DNA from 2 places in the Humibacter ginsengiterrae genome. Region 2 is predicted to be linked to the other one. Evidence: predicted binding sites of a transcription regulator. Region 2 holds the regulator's gene; the other holds the start of a gene.
What was found. The regulator HrcA, encoded in region 2, represses chaperone genes, less so after heat shock. The targets are predictions, from matches to a motif close to TTNGCACTCGNNNNNNNCGAGTGCNAA.
Positions count from the first base shown of each region.

Region 1: groES (co-chaperone GroES) is a predicted target of HrcA. The motif match lies at 7,045-7,071, and genes of this name have one in related genera.

Region 1 is NZ_BAAGWY010000015.1:21,660-31,003, forward strand. It holds gene paaZ (phenylacetic acid degradation bifunctional protein PaaZ) at 1-856, opposite strand, end outside; gene ACYVII_RS15630 (PaaI family thioesterase) at 1,028-1,384, shown strand; gene ACYVII_RS15635 (3-hydroxyacyl-CoA dehydrogenase family protein) at 1,389-2,246, opposite strand; gene ACYVII_RS15640 (enoyl-CoA hydratase/isomerase family protein) at 2,243-3,016, opposite strand; gene guaB (IMP dehydrogenase) at 3,353-4,855, opposite strand; gene ACYVII_RS15650 (hypothetical protein) at 5,078-5,458, opposite strand; gene rarD (EamA family transporter) at 5,602-6,663, opposite strand; gene groES (co-chaperone GroES) at 6,711-7,007, opposite strand; gene ACYVII_RS15665 (flavin reductase family protein) at 7,159-7,722, opposite strand; gene ACYVII_RS15670 (class I SAM-dependent methyltransferase) at 8,002-9,192, shown strand; gene ACYVII_RS15675 (DUF4190 domain-containing protein) at 9,247-9,344, opposite strand, start outside.
Region 2 is NZ_BAAGWY010000001.1:194,092-203,435, reverse strand. It holds gene ACYVII_RS01035 (hypothetical protein) at 1-367, opposite strand, end outside; gene ACYVII_RS01030 (sensor histidine kinase) at 490-1,698, shown strand; gene ACYVII_RS01025 (transcriptional regulator) at 1,695-2,378, shown strand; gene ACYVII_RS01020 (DUF1990 family protein) at 2,391-3,224, shown strand; gene hemW (coproporphyrinogen-III oxidase family protein) at 3,199-4,425, shown strand; gene ACYVII_RS01010 (DUF4870 domain-containing protein) at 4,418-4,825, opposite strand; gene ACYVII_RS01005 (DUF4870 domain-containing protein) at 4,876-5,496, opposite strand; gene hrcA (heat-inducible transcriptional repressor HrcA) at 5,834-6,880, shown strand; gene dnaJ (molecular chaperone DnaJ) at 6,939-8,039, shown strand; gene ACYVII_RS00990 (RsmE family RNA methyltransferase) at 8,046-8,783, shown strand; gene ACYVII_RS00985 (histidine triad nucleotide-binding protein) at 8,877-9,233, shown strand; gene ACYVII_RS00980 (PhoH family protein) at 9,304-9,344, shown strand, end outside.

The sequences.
Region 1 (9,344 bases), on a different contig from region 2:
CGCTCTCGACGAAGGCGTCGAACTCCGGTGTGCCGGGTGCGGCATCCTTGCCCAGCACCGACGCGTTGATGGAGTCCGTTTCGCTCGTGAACCGCACGCCGCCGGTGCGCACGGACTCGTTCCCCCTGAGCCGCTCCGCCGTCGACGCGGATCCGGTGAACGACACCAGATCGCCGAGCCGGAGCGCGTCGAACAGCCCGGGAACGCTGCCGGAGACGAGCTGCAGCGTGCCGTCGGGCAGCAGTCCGGAATCGACGAGGATGCGAACATACGCCTCGGCGAGGTACCCGGTCGGGGTGGCGGGCTTGACCAGTGTCGGAACGCCGGCCAGGAACGCGGGCGCGAACTTCTCCAGCGACCCCCAGACCGGAAAGTTGAACGCGTTGATCTGCACCGCGACCCCGGGCAGCCGGGTGTACACATGCCGCCCGAGGAATGTGCCGTCCTTCGACAGCCGCTCCGCCGGTCCGTCAATGACGACCTGCGTGTTCGGCAGCTCACGCCTGCCCTTCGATGAGTAGGTGAAGAGCACGCCGATGCCGCCGTCGATGTCGACCATGGCATCCGTCTTCGTCGTTCCGCTGCGTGCCGAGAGCTCGTACAGCTCGTCCTTGCGCTCGGTGAGTGCCTGCGCGAACTGCTTGAGCAGCAGTGCGCGCTGATGGAACGTAAGCCGGCCGAGGGATGCCTGCCCCACCGAGCGCGCGTACTCCAGCGCCCCCGGGAAGTCGAGTCCGTTCGTGCTGACGCGGGTCACCACCTCACCGGTGGATGCGTCGCGCACGTCGACGGCGTCGCCATCGTCGTCGGGCGTCCACCAGGCTCCCTGCACGTAGCTGGGCAGTATGTCGGTCATCGTGTGCCTCCTGCTGTGGGGTTCGCGTTCGCGAGGCTGCACGCCCTCCCCGAGACCGTGGGAATCACCCGCTGTCTCGGGGCTGCCATGCGGTCTCGTGGCGGCTGGTAGCCTGCGGCTGTGAGTGACGACGAGCCGTGGCGCATTGAACTCGGCGAGCTCGACGTCAAGATGGGCGTGACGATCCTCGAGCAGTCTGCGGAGCGCGTCGTCGCCACCATGCCGGTCGAGGGAAACCGCCAGTCGTTCGGGCTGCTGCACGGCGGAGCATCCGTCGCGTTCGCCGAGGCGCTCGGGTCGTGGGCTGCTGTCATCCACGCGGGTCCCGGCAGGTCGGCGGTCGGCCTCGACATCAACGCCACGCACCACCGTTCGGCGCGATCCGGCCTCGTCACCGGTGTCGCAGAGGCGATCAGCCTCGGGCGCCGCGTGACCTCGCACGCCGTCACGGTGACCGACGAAGACGGCCGCCTGCTCTGCACCGCGCGCATCACGAATCTCATCGTGGATCGCCGTCCCGACTCCTGAGCGATCACGGCGCGTCCCACTCGAAGAAGCCCCGGCCCGTCTTGCGGCCGAGTTCCCCTGCGGCCACCTTGTCGCGCAGCAGCTGTGGCGGCTCGAACCTGTCGCCGAGCCGGCCGTGGAGGTACTCGGCGATGCCGAGCCGCACATCCAGACCCACGATGTCGGTGAGCCGGAGCGGTCCGACCGGATGCCGGTAGCCCAGCTCCATCGCCCGGTCGATGTCTTCAGCGCTCGCCACGCCATCCTCGAGCATGCGAATCGCCTCCAGCCCGAGCGCGACGCCGAGCCGGCTGGATGCGAAACCCGGGGCGTCCGCGACCGTCACGGCGGTCTTGCCGATGGCCGCAACCCAGTCCTGTGCTGCGCTCAGGATCGTCTCGGCGGTCGCGGCTCCGCGCACCACCTCCACGAGCTTCGAGGCCGGAACCGGATTGAAGAAGTGCAGCCCGAGGAACCGTTCGGGCTCCGGTAGCGTCGCCGCGAGGTCGTCGATCGAGATCGACGAGGTGTTGCTCGCGATGACGGCGTCTGGCGCCGACCGGGCCACTCGCGCCAGGGAGTCGACCTTGAGCGGGAACTGCTCCGGCACCGCCTCGACCACGAGGCCGCACTCCGCGAACGCCGTGTCGGCCGTCCCCACCGACAGCCGATCGTTCAGCGCTTCGACGCTCTCCTCCGTCGTTCCGCGCTCGACGCTGGCCCTCACTGCACGAAGCACGCGAGCGGATGCCGCCTCGCACTGCTCGTCGTCACGCTCGACGACGCGCACGAGGCATCCGGAGACCAGGAACGCGTGTGCGATTCCGGCGCCCATCGTTCCGCCGCCGAGCACGCCGACGACCCTCGGCAGGCTCGCCGTCATCGTGCGCTCCCGTCCGTCGCGCCCTGCTTGCGTTGCCTTCGCTCCAGAAAGCCCGTCATCCGCCGGTGCTTCTCCGGCGACTCGAAGAGTACGGCCTGCTCTCGAAGGTCGATCTCGGGATGCTCGTCGGCCGGCGCCGCGAACACCGCCTTCGTCGCGATCGTGGCCGCGGCATCCATCGAGGCGATCCGGTCGGCCAGCCGGTGCGCTGCCGCCATCAGCTCGGATGGCTCGACGACCTCGCCGAGCAGGCCCGCCTGCAGCGACTCCTGGGCATCGAGGCGACGACCGGCCAGCAGAAGCTGCTTCGCCAGCGGCTCCCCGATGAGCTCGCGGAGCCGCCAGGTGGCGCCGGCAGCGGCGATGATGCCGAGCCCGGTCTCAGGGTTGCCGAACACGGTGCGCGGCGTGCCGATGCGGAAGTCCGCCGCGTACGCGAGCTCCGCACCGCCACCGAGAGCCCACCCATCGACCGCGGCGATCACGGGCATCGGCAGACGCGCGATGCGTATGAACAGGCGTGTGTTGATGCCGGCGAGCGCGTCCTGCGCCGTGCGGTCGCGCAGCTCCGCGATGTCGGCACCCGACGCGAACACGCCGTCGCCGCCGGCGAGGATCAGGATGCGCGGCTCGACCTCCAGCTCGGCACACACCCCGTGCAGCTCGTCGACCATGCGCTGGTCGATCGCATTGCGGGTCTGCGGCCGGTCAAGCGTGACCACCATGCGATCGTCGCCGCGCTCGATGCGGGTAGTCCGAGCGTCGGTCATCCGCTCCCGCCCTTCATCGCGCCAGAACTGCCACAGCCAGGTCTGCACGGCCGCCTTTAGTTACCGACCGTTCGGACAGTAATTCTCGCAGAGCGACCCGGCCCGGTCAAACGGCGGGGACTTCCGGACACCGAATACCGCAACACGTGAGACGCACCGCTGAAGCATGTCTCAGATCCTGCGGGTTCGGGATCCCGAAGTCGCAAGAAGTGAGACACGCTGCTCAAGCATGTCTCACAACCTGCGGGTTTGGCGTCCTGAAACCACAACAAATGAGACACGCTGCTCCAGGACCGGCGTAGCGGCGTCAGCGAGGAACCGGCGGCGGCCGGCGCGTCAGCGGGTGTAGTTGGGCGCCTCGACGACCATCTGGATGTCGTGCGGGTGCGACTCCTTGAGGCCCGCCGGCGTGATGCGCACGAACCTGCCGCGCTCCTTGAGCTCCGGGATCGTGCGCGCGCCGACGTAGAACATCGACTGCCGAAGGCCGCCGGTGAGCTGGTACGCGACAGAGGAGAGCGGTCCGCGGTAGGCGACGCGGCCCTCGATGCCCTCGGGGATCAGCTGGTCGTCGCTCGGCACATCCGCCTGGAAGTAGCGGTCACGCGAGTACGACGTCTTCTTGCCGCGCGTCTGCAGAGCGCCGAGCGAACCCATGCCCCGGTAGTTCTTATACTGCTTGCCGTTCACGAAGACCAGGTCGCCCGGGCTCTCGTCGCATCCGGCCAGCAGCGAGCCGAGCATGACGGTGTCGGCACCGGCGACCAGCGCCTTCGCGATGTCGCCCGAGTACTGCAAGCCGCCATCCGCGATCACCGGAACCCCGGCGGGACGTGCGGCGAGGGATGCCTCGTACACGGCAGTGATCTGCGGAACGCCGACGCCGGCGACGACCCGGGTGGTGCAGATGGAGCCGGGACCGACGCCCACCTTGATGGCGTCGGCACCGGCATCCACCAGCGCCTGAGCTCCGGTGCGAGTGGCGACATTGCCGCCGATCACCTCGACGTGTGCCGAGCGCGGCTCACGCTTGAGCCTGTGGATGATCTCCAGTACGCCCTTGCTGTCGCCGTTGGCGGTGTCGACGACGATCACGTCGACGCCCGCGTCGACCAGGGCCATCGCCCGGTCCCAGGCGTCGCCGAAGAAGCCGATCGCCGCACCCACGCGCAGCCGGCCCTCGGAGTCCTTGGTGGCGTTCGGGTACTTCTCGCTCTTGTCGAAGTCCTTGACCGTGATAAGCCCGCGCAGCTTGCCTTCTGCGTCCACCAGCGGCAGCTTCTCGATCTTGTGCTGCGCGAAGATCGCGATCGCGGAGTCGGGGTCGACTCCGACCGGGGCGGTGATCAGCGGCGCCTTCGTCATCACGTCGCGCACAAGGGTCGACGACTTCTCGAACTGCGAGACGAAGCGCATGTCGCGGTTCGTGATGATTCCGACGAGCCTGCCGTCATCCTCGACGACGGGGAGGCCCGAGACGCGGAACTGGCCGCACAGAGCGTCCACCTCTTCGACCGTCGCGTCGGGCGTGGTCGTCACGGGGTTGCTCACCATGCCGGACTCGCTGCGCTTCACCTTGTCGACGAAGGTCGCCTGGTCCTGGATGGAGAGGTTGCGGTGCAGCACCCCGAGGCCACCCTGCCTGGCCATCGCGATGGCCATGCGCGACTCGGTGACGGTGTCCATGGCGCTGGAGAGCAGCGGGGTTGCCACGCTGATGCGCTTGGTCAGGCGCGAGGACGTGTCGGCCTCACTCGGAATCACATCCGTGTGCCCCGGCAGGAGCATCACGTCGTCGTACGTCAGTCCCATGAATCCGAACGGGTCCGCCTGGTCCATCTCTCCCCTGTTCTCGTCTGTGCTCGTCTTCTCGTCTGTGCTCGTCGCATCCGGCTCGCATGGAGTAGCCACGGGCTTCGCTGCAGGGTCCTGAGCGCGGATGTTCCATGTTAACGCCGCGCATCGGCTCAGCATTCCGGATGCCTGTGCCCGGCTGCGCGCGCCTGTGCGGCCGCTCAGGTCGGCCGATCCGCTCGAACACCGGCCGACCGGAGGCGGCGCTCAGGCGGGAACCGGTGCCCCGACACCCGGAGCCGGACGCAGCGCGGCCGCCAGCCTGCGCACCCCCGAACGGATGCGCCGTCCGGTGCGTTTGAACCAGTCGTCGTCGTCCTTGTCGCGGTTGAGCACGAGTACCACCACACGCATCGCCGCGATCGCCAGCCAGAGCGCCGCGAAGAACGTGTCGCCCTGCATCACATCGAGCACCGCGATGGCGCCGGAGATCACGGCGACCAGCATCGCGAGCACGATGTAGCGGCTGCGCCACACGTAGCGTTCCCGCGAACCGCGCACCGCGCGGCGGTAGAGAGCAAGCGCGTAAGACTCCGCGAAGCTCGTACCGAGTGCAGCGCTGACGAGCAGCAGCGCGCCGATCGACATGCCTCCACTATGCGCCCCGCGCCCGACGATCGGCCCAGAATCCCCATTCCCGACAGTGCGCGTCCATTCACCCGAGGGTGCGGGTCCGTCCGCCCGAGGGTGCGCGTCCGTCCGCCCGAGGGTGCGCGTTCGTTCAGGGAGTCCTATTCCGGTAGCGGGTCGGAGGAGACTGCATCCGTCGACGGCGCATCCCCCGCCGCCGCCGCACGTCGATCGCGTCGCACCGCGAGCACCACGTCGACCGTGAGCACGACGAGCGCGACCCAGACCAGGGCGAATCCGATCCAGCGCTCCAGCGTCATCGTCTCGTGCAGGAGCACGACTCCGACGATGAGCTGCAGGATCGGCGTGAAGTACTGAATGAACCCCATCACGATGAGCGGCAGCCGGCGCGACGCCGCGGCGAAGAACAGCAGCGGCACCGCCGTGATCACGCCGACACCGACGATGCCGATGGCGTGCAGCAGGCTCACGTGGCCGAATGTGATGCCCGTCGTCACACCGACCACGATCAGCTGCACGATCGCGACGGGCGTGAGCCACGCGGTCTCGAGCGTGAGGCCGCTGAGGGCATCCACGTTGCGCCCCACCTGCTTCTTGACCAGGCCGTACAGTCCGAACGAGAACGCCAGGAGAAGCGCAATCCAGGGCAGCCGACCGTATCCGACAGTCAGCACGACAACAGCGACGACCGAGACGCCGATCGCGATCCACTGCGTGATGCGCAGGTGCTCGCGCAGCACGATCACGCCGAGCAGAACGGTCACGATCGGGTTGATGAAGTAGCCGAGGGATGCCTCAACCACCTGACCCGACGTCGTCGCGTACACGTACGTCTGCCAGTTCACGTAGATGAGCGCGCCGGCCGCACCCATGATGAGCACGATGCGCGGACGCCTCAGGATGACCGCGAAAGCGCGCCACGCCCGTGTGACGACGATCGCGATGGCGCAGAACACGAGCGAGAACACGACGCGCCAGGCGACGATCTCGAACGGACCGGTCGGCGCGAGCGCAATGAAGTAGATCGGGAGGAATCCCCAGATGAAGTACGCCGAGACCGCATACACGATGCCGCGACCGGCACGAGCGGGCGCGGCTACAGCTGGTGACGTGGTGGGGTCGTTCCCCGCGGATTCGGACACCGCACAATCGTAGGGCGAAGCCACCGACACGGACGCCGAAGGGGCCCGGATGCCAGGCATCCGGACCCCTTCGAAGCGTTACGTCTGCTGCGACAGCAGACTGAGCGTCAGCGCTCGATGACGGCCAGCACGTCGCGAGCCGAGAGCACCAGGAACTCGTCGCCGCCGAACTTCACCTCGGTGCCGCCGTACTTGGAGTAGAGCACCTTGTCGCCGACGTTGACGTCGAGCGGAACGCGGTTGCCGTTGTCGTCGATGCGACCGGGTCCGACGGCGATGACCTCGCCCTCCTGCGGCTTCTCCTTGGCGGTGTCCGGGATGACCAGGCCGGACGCAGTGGTCTGCTCAGCCTCGACCTGCTTGATAACGATGCGATCCTCGAGCGGCTTGATGGAGACCGACACGGTTGACCTCTTTCTGTACTTTGTACTGAAGACGTAGTTAGCACACTGACAGTGAGAGTGCTAATGAGCAGTGTAGGCGCACCGTTGGCACTCGTGCAACGTGAGTGCAAGCAAGGGACGCGATTCCACGAGCGGCGGTGCTCGAGCCGCGCTACGACGGATCGGAGAGCGCGCGGTACGCCCGATCGAGGTAGGCGACCGGCTCGCCCGGTTCTCCGGCATGAATCTCGAGCACCTCCGCCAGCACGAGCACGGACGATCCGACCGGAGTGCTCTGAAGGATGCGACACCGCAGCGCGACGCGCGCGCTCGGCAGATGCGGTTCCCCGGTGGGCAGCGCCGACCAGCCTTGTTCCGGAGTGAAGCGGTCCGTTCCCGAGTGCGCGAAGACATCCGCCAGCCCCACGTGCGCGGCGTCGAGCAGGTGTATGAGATGGGTCGGCGCCGACAGGATGCCGCCGGCACTTCCGGTCGCACGCGTCACGGAGAACGCCAACGCCGGTGGATCTGCGCTCACGGATGCCACGCTCGAGGCGGTGAGTCCGACAGGCCCGTCTGCGGTGAGCGCGGTGATCAGCGCGATGCCGGCAGGATGCAGCCGGAAGGCGTCCTTGAAGGCTTCTGGGGTCGCCCTTCGGGGAGCCGGCACGGCGATGCGCCGAGCCAGGGCCTCGGGAGACGAAGCGGGAGTTGCCAGGGGTTCAGTTGCGGTCATGCGTTCGGGTCGTGTCTCGGGTTCCGGGAGGTGTTCGGGTCGTGCAGGTGAGGGCGGAGGGAGGTGCGGGCATCCTCGGGCGGTTGCCCAGAGTGGCGCTCGATGCAATACCCGTGCCGCCCTCCGCTCTGATGAGCCTAGGACCTCAACCAATGTTGAGGTCAACTCGTACCGGCCGTCCGGGGAGAAGAACGCGCACCCTCGCCGGAACGAACGCGCACGCTCGGCGGAACGCCACGCGCACCCTCGCGCGTGGAGTTGTCGCGATAGGTTGTCGCAGTGGAACGCGCGGAACTGGTCGAGCTGCTGAGCCCGGAGGGTCTGCGGCTGCTGGACTCCCTGCCGCCGTACGAGAGCGCGGCCGACGTGGTGCACATGGTGAGCGCGTTGCGCAAGCAGGGGCATCCGCCCGGGCTGGTGGCGACGGTGCTGACGCAGTCCAAGCTGCGCGGCAAGGCCGCGGCGAAGTTCGGTCCGTTCGCTTCGCGCATGCTGTTCACGGAGGCAGGGCTGGAGCAGGCGACCCGCCTGCAGGTGGCCGCCCGTCACGCGGCACGCTTCGCCCGAGCCGGCCTCACCCGGGTGGCCGACCTGGGGTGCGGCATCGGAGGCGACGCCATGGCCATGGCCGCGCTCGACCTCGACGTCACCGCAGTGGACGCCGACGAGGTCACGGCCGCGATCGCGAGCTACAACCTCGCGCCCTTCCCGAACGCCACGGTGCGCCAGTCACGGGCCGAAGACGCAGAGCTGACCGGGCAGGACGCCGCCTATCTCGACCCAGCGCGCCGCACCTCCGGGCACGCGAACACGAGACGGCTCTCCGACCCGGCCGAGTGGTCGCCGAGTCTCGACTTCGTCTTCGGTCTTGCCGAGCGGATGCCCGTGGGCGTCAAACTCGGACCGGGCGTCGACCGTGCCCTTATCCCCGACGGCGCTGAGGCGCAGTGGATCTCGGTGGACAGGCAGGTGGTGGAGGTCGGCGTCTGGACCGGGCCGCTCGCACGAGACGGCATCCGCCGCGCGGCGCTCGTCATGCACGGAGACGAAACGACCGAACTCACCGGCGGGGCCGATTCCGCCGACGAGCCGACCGGGGACCTCGGCGAGTATCTGTATGAACCGGACGGCGCTGTCATCCGTGCGCGGCTGATCGGCGACCTCGCCCGCACGCTGAAGGCGAGGATGCTCCGCCACGACATCGCTTACATCACGGCCGACACCCTGACGCGCACCCCGTTCGCTGACGCGTTCCGGGTCATCGAGGAGTTGCCGGTCAAGGAGTCGGAGCTGCGCGCGGCGCTCGCAAGTCGCCGGATCGGAACCCTCGAGATCAAGAAGCGCGGAGCGGATGTCGACCCCGCGGCACTGCGCAAGCGGCTCCGGCTGAGGGGGGAGGCATCCGCCACCCTCGTGCTCACCCGGATCGGCGCACGCCATGTTGCGCTTCTCGTCGAGCGCGCGGGCTGAGACGAACGAGAGCCGTTCCGATGATGCGGAACGGCCCTCGTGTCGTTTCGGTGCTCAGTAGCCGGAGTTGTAACTGGCCGAGGCGATCGCGCCGATCACGATGATGAGAATCCAGAGCAGGATGAAGGCGACGGAGACGAAGCCGAGGATGA
Region 2 (9,344 bases):
CGGCGTCCGCGTCCCGCATCCGGGCGACGACGTAGAGGAAGAGACCGCCCGCAGCGGAGAGAACGAACCCGAGGATGCCAACGATGCAGAGCGCGGCTCCCCAAGTTCCGAGCGCACCGCCTCTGCCGCGGAGTGCGTGCGGAACTCCTGCGTACGACGCCATCGCGATCGTGAAGCCGAGCGCCTCGAGCAGCGACTGCACGAGCAGAAGCCACGGCTGCGCCGCCATCGCGGCGAACTCGGCGCGCATCCCGCCAGCGGCGTCGGGCACGATGAACGCGTTCGACGCCACGAGCAGCACGGGACCGGCGATCAGGCCGGTCACGACGACGGATCGACGTACGCCGTCGGTTGATGTCCAATTCATGATGTCCTCCTGGCGGCGTGTCCGGACACCGCTTACATGTCAGGCTGCTTCGCGGTCGCCGCGCAGACATCCATCACCCAGCCCTGATCGATCGGTCGCGGGACTGATGCCGCATCTGTCGTGTGGCAGACGCGGCAGACGCCGTCCGGCGCTACCGTGATGCCATCGCGAGGCCGGGAAGGTTCGACTGGCGCAACATCGCGATCGATGGCGTACCGCCGGTGCTGCTCCTCGTCGTCGGTCTCCTAGACATCGCAACGGGCCTCAGCCAGCCGACGGGCAGGGCACCGGCCGTGACGGCGGTCATCCCGACCGTTATCGCCTGTGCCGCGCTGACCTTCCGGCGCAAGCAGCCGCTCGCCATCCTGATCGTCATCGTCGCGGTGATCGCGATTCCGCCCTGGGTCTTCCCCGTCGCGCTCACGTACTGGGGCGAGTTCATACCCTGGCTGGTAGCGGTGTACTCGTGCGCTCGGCACGAGCCTGGCATGCTCCGTCCGCTTATCGCGCTCGCGACGGCCGCGGCGACGCTCGCATCCATAGCAGTGCGTTTTCCCGAGATGAGCGACCCGGGAGACGTGCTCTACAACGGCGCCTTCCTCGTCGCGTCGTGGACTCTTGGGCTGTTCGCGCGCAGCTGGGCCGTTCATCGTGACAACGCCCTGCGTGCCGAGATCGAGAGCACCCAGGCAGCGGAACGGGCAAGCGAACAGGAACGCGCACGAATCGCCCGCGAACTCCACGACGTCATCGCCCACACCATCACCGTGATCGTGGTCCAAGCCGGCGGTGGACGGGTGGCCGCAGCGCGCGACCCGGGCGCGGCCGTGACGGCGCTGGCGCAGATCGAGGAACTGGGCAGGGACTCGCTCGGGGAGCTGAGAGCGCTGCTCACGGTCCTCCGAGGCGACACGGACGAGAGGGGCGACCCGCAGCCCACGCTCACCGGGCTCGCGGATCTCTGCAAGCGGATGCGGCGCCTCGGGCTGCCCGTCTCGCTGTTCGTGTCCGAGCGTGCAGAGTCGCTTCCGCTCGGCCTTCAACTCACCGGGTACCGGGTCGTGCAGGAAGGACTGACCAACGTGCTGAAGCACTCGGGGACGGTCGACACCGTCGTCCGGGTTGGCATCGCAGAACCGGCAGACCGCCTCCTGATCACGGTGACCAGCGGACCGGGTACGAAGTCGGATACCGTTCCGGGTGCCGGACGCGGGCTCTCCGGTTTGCGCGAGAGGGTGGAACTCATGGGCGGTGAGCTGACCTCGCACGAGGATGCCGACGGCTCGTTCACGCTGTCGGCGATGCTGCCGTTGCGCGGAGACCCGGTATGAGCGAAGTGTCCGTAGCGCTCGTCGACGACCAGCCCCTGATCCGAGCCGGACTGAGGCTGATCATCGAGTCGCAACCGGACATGCGGATCGCCGGTGAGGCCGGCGACGGAGGAGAGGCGATCGCACTGGCCAGGCGCACCGCACCAGACGTGATGCTGATGGACATCCGTATGCCGGGGGTGGACGGAGTCGACGCCATCGGGGGCGTGCTCAGTGCACACGCGAGCATCCGGATCGTGATGCTGACGACGTTCGACGTCGACCGGTACGTCTACGAGGCCCTCCGCGCGGGCGCCAGTGGTTTCCTGCTGAAAGACGTGACGCCCGAGGCTCTCGTGAACAGCGTGCGAGCCGCGGCGAGCGGCGATGTGCTGCTGGCTCCTTCGCTCACGCGCAGGCTCATCGAGCAGTTCGTGCATCGCCCGCCTCCGCCTGGAGCGGATGACCCACCCCTGAGCACGCTCACCGAGCGCGAACGCGAGGTGCTCGCCGAGATAGCGCACGGACGCACGAATGCGGAGATTGGCGCAAGGCTCCACATGGCGGAAGGCACCGTGAAGACGCACGTGAGCCGGGTGCTGTTCAAGCTCGGACTTCGCGACCGCGTGCAGGCGGTGATCGCCGCGTACGAGTCGGGGCTGGTGGAACCGGGTCAGGGATCGGGCAGCAACCTTGGTTAGACTCTGATGGCCATGCGACGCAGTACCTTCACCGACCAGCCGGTGACCTACGCTGCGGTCGGAGCGACGCTCGCCCACGACCTCACGCAGCATCCCCCGAAGGGCTACCGCCCGACGTCGCGTTCGATCAGGCTCGGCAGCGGCGACGAGCGTTTCACCACGTCGGCGCGAGCGCTCATGACGTGGGGCGTGCAGCGCGGGAGCGGCGTCGAGGTGACCCACGTGGATCCCGGAAGCGGCGAGGAGTACGCCGGCGTGCGCTACGCGGCCGACGGCACCCCCGAGCGACTCGAGCCGCACCACGGTACCGAGGCGGTCTTCGACGAGGACGGGCATCCGTACATAGCCAACGGCATGACAGCGGTGCTGCGCGTTCCGTTCGGTCCGTTCCATGTGAACGCCCCCGTGCGCGTCGTGTATGTGATCGAGGAGGAGCACCGCGTCGGCTTCGGCTACGGAACGATGAACGGGCATCCGCTCTCCGGCGAGGAGTCGTTCGTGCTCGAGCAGCGCGAAGACGACTCGGTGTGGCTCACGATGCGGTCGTTCTCCCGGGCCGCCGGTGGCGTGCGCAAGATGATCGCCCCGGTGTCGTTCGCCTCGCAGCGCCGGCTGGGCAAGCGCTACCTGCGTGCTTTGCACCCGGTCACCGGGAGCCCTGGCGTCGCGCAGACCCCCGGGGTCGGCGACGACGACGCACAGCGGAACGCGCCGACCGCGCTCACGGTGACGCACGTCACGGTGCATGACGAACCGCAGCTTCCGGCAGCGGCCGATGTGGCTGCCGGCGAGACGGACGACGACTCCGATGGGGTCGAGGGTGCCGAGCACACTCCCGATCGCTGATCCCGCTCCTGCCGACGGGCTGCTGCCGGCGAGCGCAGCCGATGGCGCGACCGCGCGCGACCTCGGCGTGTATCTGCACGTGCCGTTCTGCCGCGTGCGCTGCGGATATTGCGACTTCAACACCTACACGGCAACGGAACTGCGCGGTGCACGCCAGGCGGACTACGCGGAGCAGGCGGCCATGGAGGTGCGATTCGCGGCCGGTGTTCTGGAACGTACCGGCGTTGCGGCTCGTCCCGCCGCCACGGTGTTCTTCGGCGGCGGCACGCCGACTCTGCTCCCGTCCAGCGATCTGAACTCGATGCTGAGCGCGGTCCGAGACACGATCGGCCTCGCCGCAGGGGCCGAGGTGACGACGGAGGCGAATCCCGACAGCGTGGACGCTCGGTACCTCGCGGAGCTCTCCGCCGCCGGATTCACCCGGGTCTCGTTCGGCATGCAGTCGGCCGTTGCGCACGTGCTGCGCACGCTCGAGCGCACGCACGATCCGGAACGCGTGCCGCAAGTGGTGCGCTGGGCGAAGGATGCCGGCCTGCAGGTGAGCCTCGACCTCATCTACGGCACCCCGGGGGAATCCCTCGCCGACTGGTCGGCGTCGGTCGACGCCGCGCTGGAGTGCAAGCCCGATCACCTCTCCGCCTACGCGCTCATCGTCGAGGATGGCACGAAGCTGGCGCGGCAGATCCGTCGAGGAGACCTTCCGGGGCCCGACGACGACCTGCAGGCGGACATGTACGAACTCGCCGACGATCGGCTGCAGTCCGCCGGATTCCAATGGTACGAGGTGAGCAACTGGGCCACGGATGCCGCACACCGCTCCCGGCACAACCTCGGCTACTGGCTGGGGCACGACTGGTGGGGAGTCGGTCCAGGTGCACACAGTCACGTCGGCGGCGTGCGCTGGTGGAACGTTAAGCATCCTGCCGCCTACGCGCAACGTGTGCTCTCCGGCGACTCGCCCGCGGCAGGGCGGGAAACTCTGGATGCCGCGACGCGGGCATTCGAGGACGTGTTGCTGCGGGTGCGCATCCGCGACGGACTGCCGACGAAAGCGCTCGGCGCGACAGGACGCGCCGCGGTCGCCGGCCTCATCGCGGACGGTCTCGTGAATGCGAAAGCCGCCCTGTACGGATCGGTGGAACTGACCCGCACAGGACGGCTTCTGGCGGACGCCGTCGTGCGACGGCTGACTGCTACTTGATGAACTGGATGGTGATCGGGTACCGGTAGTTCTCCCCGTGGTTGGCCTTGACCGCCGCGATGATGCTGAACACGATGTTGACGATCCAGACCGCGAGAAGGATCAGGAATCCGATCAGGATGAACGCCGTGATCCAGCCGATGATGACACCGATCAGCATCGTCAGCTGGAAGTTGAGGGCGTTCTTCGTGTTCTCGCGCACGAAGGGCCCCCGGTCCTTCAGTACGAGGAACCCGATCAGCGCGGGCAGGAAGGCGAGGCTCGCGTAGCTGAGGAATGAGATGATCGCGCCACCCAGGTGGATGAGCATCGACCACAGCTTCTCGTCGGCGGGCTGCATCTGGCGCGCCTGGCTCTGCGGATACGGATTCTGCGGGGGAGGGGGTGGGACGTTGCTCATGAGCTCTCCTTCGTAGGTGATGAATGCCGTCCGCGTGTTGCGACGGTCGGCTACTTGATGAATCGCACCGCGAACGGGTAGCGGTAGCTGCCTCCCGCGTTGACGCGCACGCCGCCGATGATCGAGAAGACCACGTCGATCACCACGAGCGCCCACCCGACCAGGGCGAGGATCAGCCCCAGCACGAACCAGCCGCCGCCGAGCACGAGGGGAACGAACAGGGCCGCGTAGATGATGGCGGCGACGATCGCCCAGACGATCATGGCTCCCACCATGGTGATCTGGAAGTTCAGCGCCTCCTTCGCCTCATTGCGCACCCGCTCTCCGCGCTTCCCGAATGCCAGATAGAACACCAGCGACGGGACGATCGCCAGGATGGCGAGCCACCCGATGAAGAAGGCGAGGAAGGCGATCGCGCCGCCGAAGTGCGACCACGCGGCGTAGGACTTGTCCTGCTCGGGCGTCAGGGGCCCGGCCGGAGTCGCGTACTGCGGCTGCTGCGCGTACTGCGGCGGCTGCTGCTGCCCGGGCGGTTGCTGGCCGTATTGCTGTTGCCCGTACTGCGGAGGCTGCTGCCCGTATTGAGGGGTCTGCTGCCCGTATTGAGGGGGCGGCGGCGCCGGGGGTGCGTTTTCACCGGCCGGCTGTTGAGGGAGATTCGGATCGCTCATGACGGTGCGCCTTTCGACGGCATGCAAGATGCGTATCTCGCCCTTTGCGAGATAGCGCTAAAAGTACTGCTCGCCATGCTCGACTGCAATGATTCCGCGCCGTAGTGAGCGGACTGGCCCCTACCACCGGTGGCCGAAGAGGAGCAGTTTCACGGTGGGCATCGTGGGTCGTTAGCCTGAAACTCCTTTCACCTGTTCGGAACGCAGCGGGTGGATGCTGTGCCGCACCGTGGACGGAGACGCCCTCGTCGTGCGCCCGGGATATGATTGGCACTCGACCGCAACGAGTGCCAATCGCGTGCGGGCCGGAGTCGATGACCGGAAGGGAGCTGGCGCCATGGTGACAGAACGCAGCCTCGAGGTCCTCCGGGTCATCGTGCAGGACTACGTGGCATCCCGAGAGCCGGTCGGCTCGAAGAGCATCGTGGAGCGGCACGGATTCGACGTCTCCGCTGCGACCATCCGCAATGACATGGCGGCCCTCGAGGAGGAGGAGCTCATCGCGGCCCCGCACACCTCCTCAGGGCGTGTGCCCACCGACAAGGGATACCGGCTGTTCGTCGACAGGATGTCCGAACTGCGCCCGCTCTCCAGCGCTCAGCGCCAGGCGATCGAGGTGTTCCTCGGCCAGTCCGTCGACGTGGACGACGTTCTGGCGCGCACGGTGCGCCTCCTCGCGCAGCTGACCCACCAGGTCGCTCTCGTGCAGTACCCGTCGGTGTCACGTGCCAGAGTGCGCCACATCGAGTTCGTGCCGCTCGCCCCGCGCCGCGTGCTGTGCGTGCTGATCGCCGACTCGGGCGTCGTGGAGCAGGGCGTCGCCGAACCGGATGGCGATCTGGGAGAGGATGCCCTCGCCGAGGTGCGCGCACAGGTGAACGCCCAGAGCGCGGGGCTGCGACTGGCGGATGCGGCAGTCGTGCTCCGTCGCCTTCCTTCCACTCTTCCGGCCGAGCGGTGGACCGCGCAGGCGCGGGAGACCGTCGCCTCGTTGTGCCAGGTGATCGTCGAACAGATCGAGGCGACCCGTCAGGAGCGCCTCATCATGGCGGGAGCCGCGAACCTCGTGCGCACCGAGAACGACTTCACCGGCAGCGTGACGCCCGTGCTGGAGGCTATCGAGGAGCAGGTGGAGCTGCTGAAGCTGTTCGGCGAGATGGCCCGCGAGCTGGACAGAGAGCAGTACGGCGTCTCGGTACGGATCGGACGCGAGAACGCGGTCTCGCCGTTCTCCGAGGCATCCGTCGTGGCCAGCGGCTATGCGGGTTCGGGCATCGACGCTGCCAGGCTGGGCGTGCTCGGCCCGACCCGAATGGACTACTCCAACAACATGGCCGCCGTGCGTGCGGTGGCCCGCTATCTTTCCCGGCTGCTCGGCGAGTGACCCTGCCGTGGCGGTGAGAAACGTTCAGTACACGATCAGTTAAGGAAACCCCTCTTCCGTGGCCGACCACTACGAAGTACTCGGCGTCGCCCGCGACGCCAGCCCCGACGAGATCAAGAAGGCATATCGCCGGCTCGCGCGTGAACTGCACCCCGACGTGAACCCGAGCCCCGAGGCCGCAGAGCGGTTCAAGCTCGTCACGCACGCCTACGACGTGCTCAGCGACCCCCAGCAGAGGCAGCAGTACGACCTGGGACCACAACCCGGCTTCGACGGGGGAGGCTTCGGCGGCTTCGGCGACATCTTCGAGACGTTCTTCGGTGGCGCGACGGGCGGCGCTCAGCGCGGCCCGCGCTCGCGCCGGGAACGCGGACAGGATGCCCTGCTGCGGGTCGAGGTGGACCTCGACGAGGTGATCTTCGGAGCTCACCGCGATCTCGAGGTCGATACCGCCGTCGTGTGCGAGACCTGCGGGGGTTCCTGCTGCCAGCCCGGCACCGCGCCCGTCACATGCGACATCTGCCACGGGACGGGGAGCATCCAGCGCACGGTGCGCTCGCTGCTCGGCAACGTCATGACCTCCTCGCCGTGCGGCACCTGCCGCGGATACGGCACGGTCATCGCCACGCCGTGCGTGACCTGCCAGGGACAGGGGCGGGTGCGGGCCAGGCGGACCGTGCCGGTCGACATTCCGGCCGGTGTCGACACCGGACTCCGGCTCCAGATGCCCGGCAGTGGCGAGGCGGGTCCGGCGGGCGGTTCGAACGGCGACCTCTATCTGGAGATCAAGGTGCGCCACCACGACGTGTTCAGCCGCGACGGCGATGACCTGCTGTGCACGCTGACGGTGTCGATGGCGGATGCCGTGCTCGGCACCCACACGAAGGTGAAGGCGCTCGACGGCGACATCGACCTCGAACTCAAGCCGGGTGTGCAGAGCGCGGACGTCATCGTCGTGAAGGGCAGGGGCATCACGCACCTGCGCGGCACGGGACGCGGCGACCTGCGAGTGGGCGTGCAGGTAGTTACCCCGACCAAGCTCGACCGCAAGGAGCGCGACCTCATCGAGCAGTTCGCCAAACATCACAAGACGGAAGAACCGTCGCTCGCGCGGTTCCAGCAGGGACTGTTCGCCAAGCTGCGCGACAGATTCCTCTAGACGCGCATGGCCAACCTCTACTTGCGCGAAGACCTCGACGATGCCGCCACCGGTGCCGAGGTCATGCTCGAGGGCGCGGAGGCCAGGCACATCGTCAGCGTGAGCCGCACCCGGGTGGGCGACGCACTGAAGGTGACGAACGGGCGCGGGCTCGTCGTCGAAGGTGCCGTACTCACGGCCGAGCCGTCGAGGGTGGTCGTGCGCGTGGACGCCGTCTCGCAGATCGACCGCGCACGGCCCCGAACCGTGCTGGTGCAGGCGCTGGCGAAGGGAGACCGGGACGAGCTGGCCGTGCAGGCCGCGGTCGAACTCGGCGTCGACGAGGTGGTGCCGTGGCAGGCGTCCCGGTCCGTGTCGCGCTGGCAGGGTGACAAGGCACGCAAGGGCGTTGAGCGCTGGCGCGCCATCGTGCGCGAAGCCACCAAGCAGTCGATGCGCGCATGGTTGCCCGACGTGGCCGAACCGGTGACGACCGCCCGGTTGGCCGAGCGCGCGTCCACCAGCCGGATGCTCGTGCTCGAGCCGGGCGCGGTGGTGCCGCTCACGGGCATCCGCTTGGCCGCCGGAGATGATCGCGACCTCGTCGTGGTGATCGGCCCGGAGGGCGGCATCGCCCCGGAGGAGTCGCAACGGTTGACGGCCGCGGGCGCGACCTCGGTTCGCCTCGGCGACTCCGTGCTGCGCACGTCGAGCGCAGGGCCGGCGGCGATCGCGGTGCTGAATGCAGCGATCGGACGCTGGTGATCGGCGGCCGGCCGCGATCGACCGACGATCGCGACGCGATGGCCGTGCAGAACCAAGCCCGCCGGCGTGGTCGTTCTTCGTAGAATGAAAGGTATGACTCAGACGGAGCCGAGCATCTTCACGCGCATCATCGAACGGCAGATCCCGGCCGACGTGGTGTACGAGGACGACTCGGTGATCGCGTTCAACGACATCGCTCCGCAGGCGCCCGTGCATGTCATCGTTGTGCCCAAGACGGCCGATTACCGTAACGTTGTCGAGCTGGCCGCAGAAGATCCGGTGCTGCTGGCGCACGTCGTCGAGGTGGCGAAGCAAGTCGCCGATGAGCGCGCCGGCGGCGAGTTCCGTCTCATCTTCAACAACGGCGAATCGGCCGGCCAGACGATCTTCCATGTGCACGCACATGTGCTCGGTGGGGGTCTAGCGGAAGGAACACTTGGCTCGAAGTGATGAGACGTCGGCCGCGGCCGACGTCGCCCGCGACAACGCGGAAGCCCGGCTGCACGTCGACGGCGTCGCCATGGTGCGACTGCTCGGGGCGCAGGATCGCCTGCTGACGAC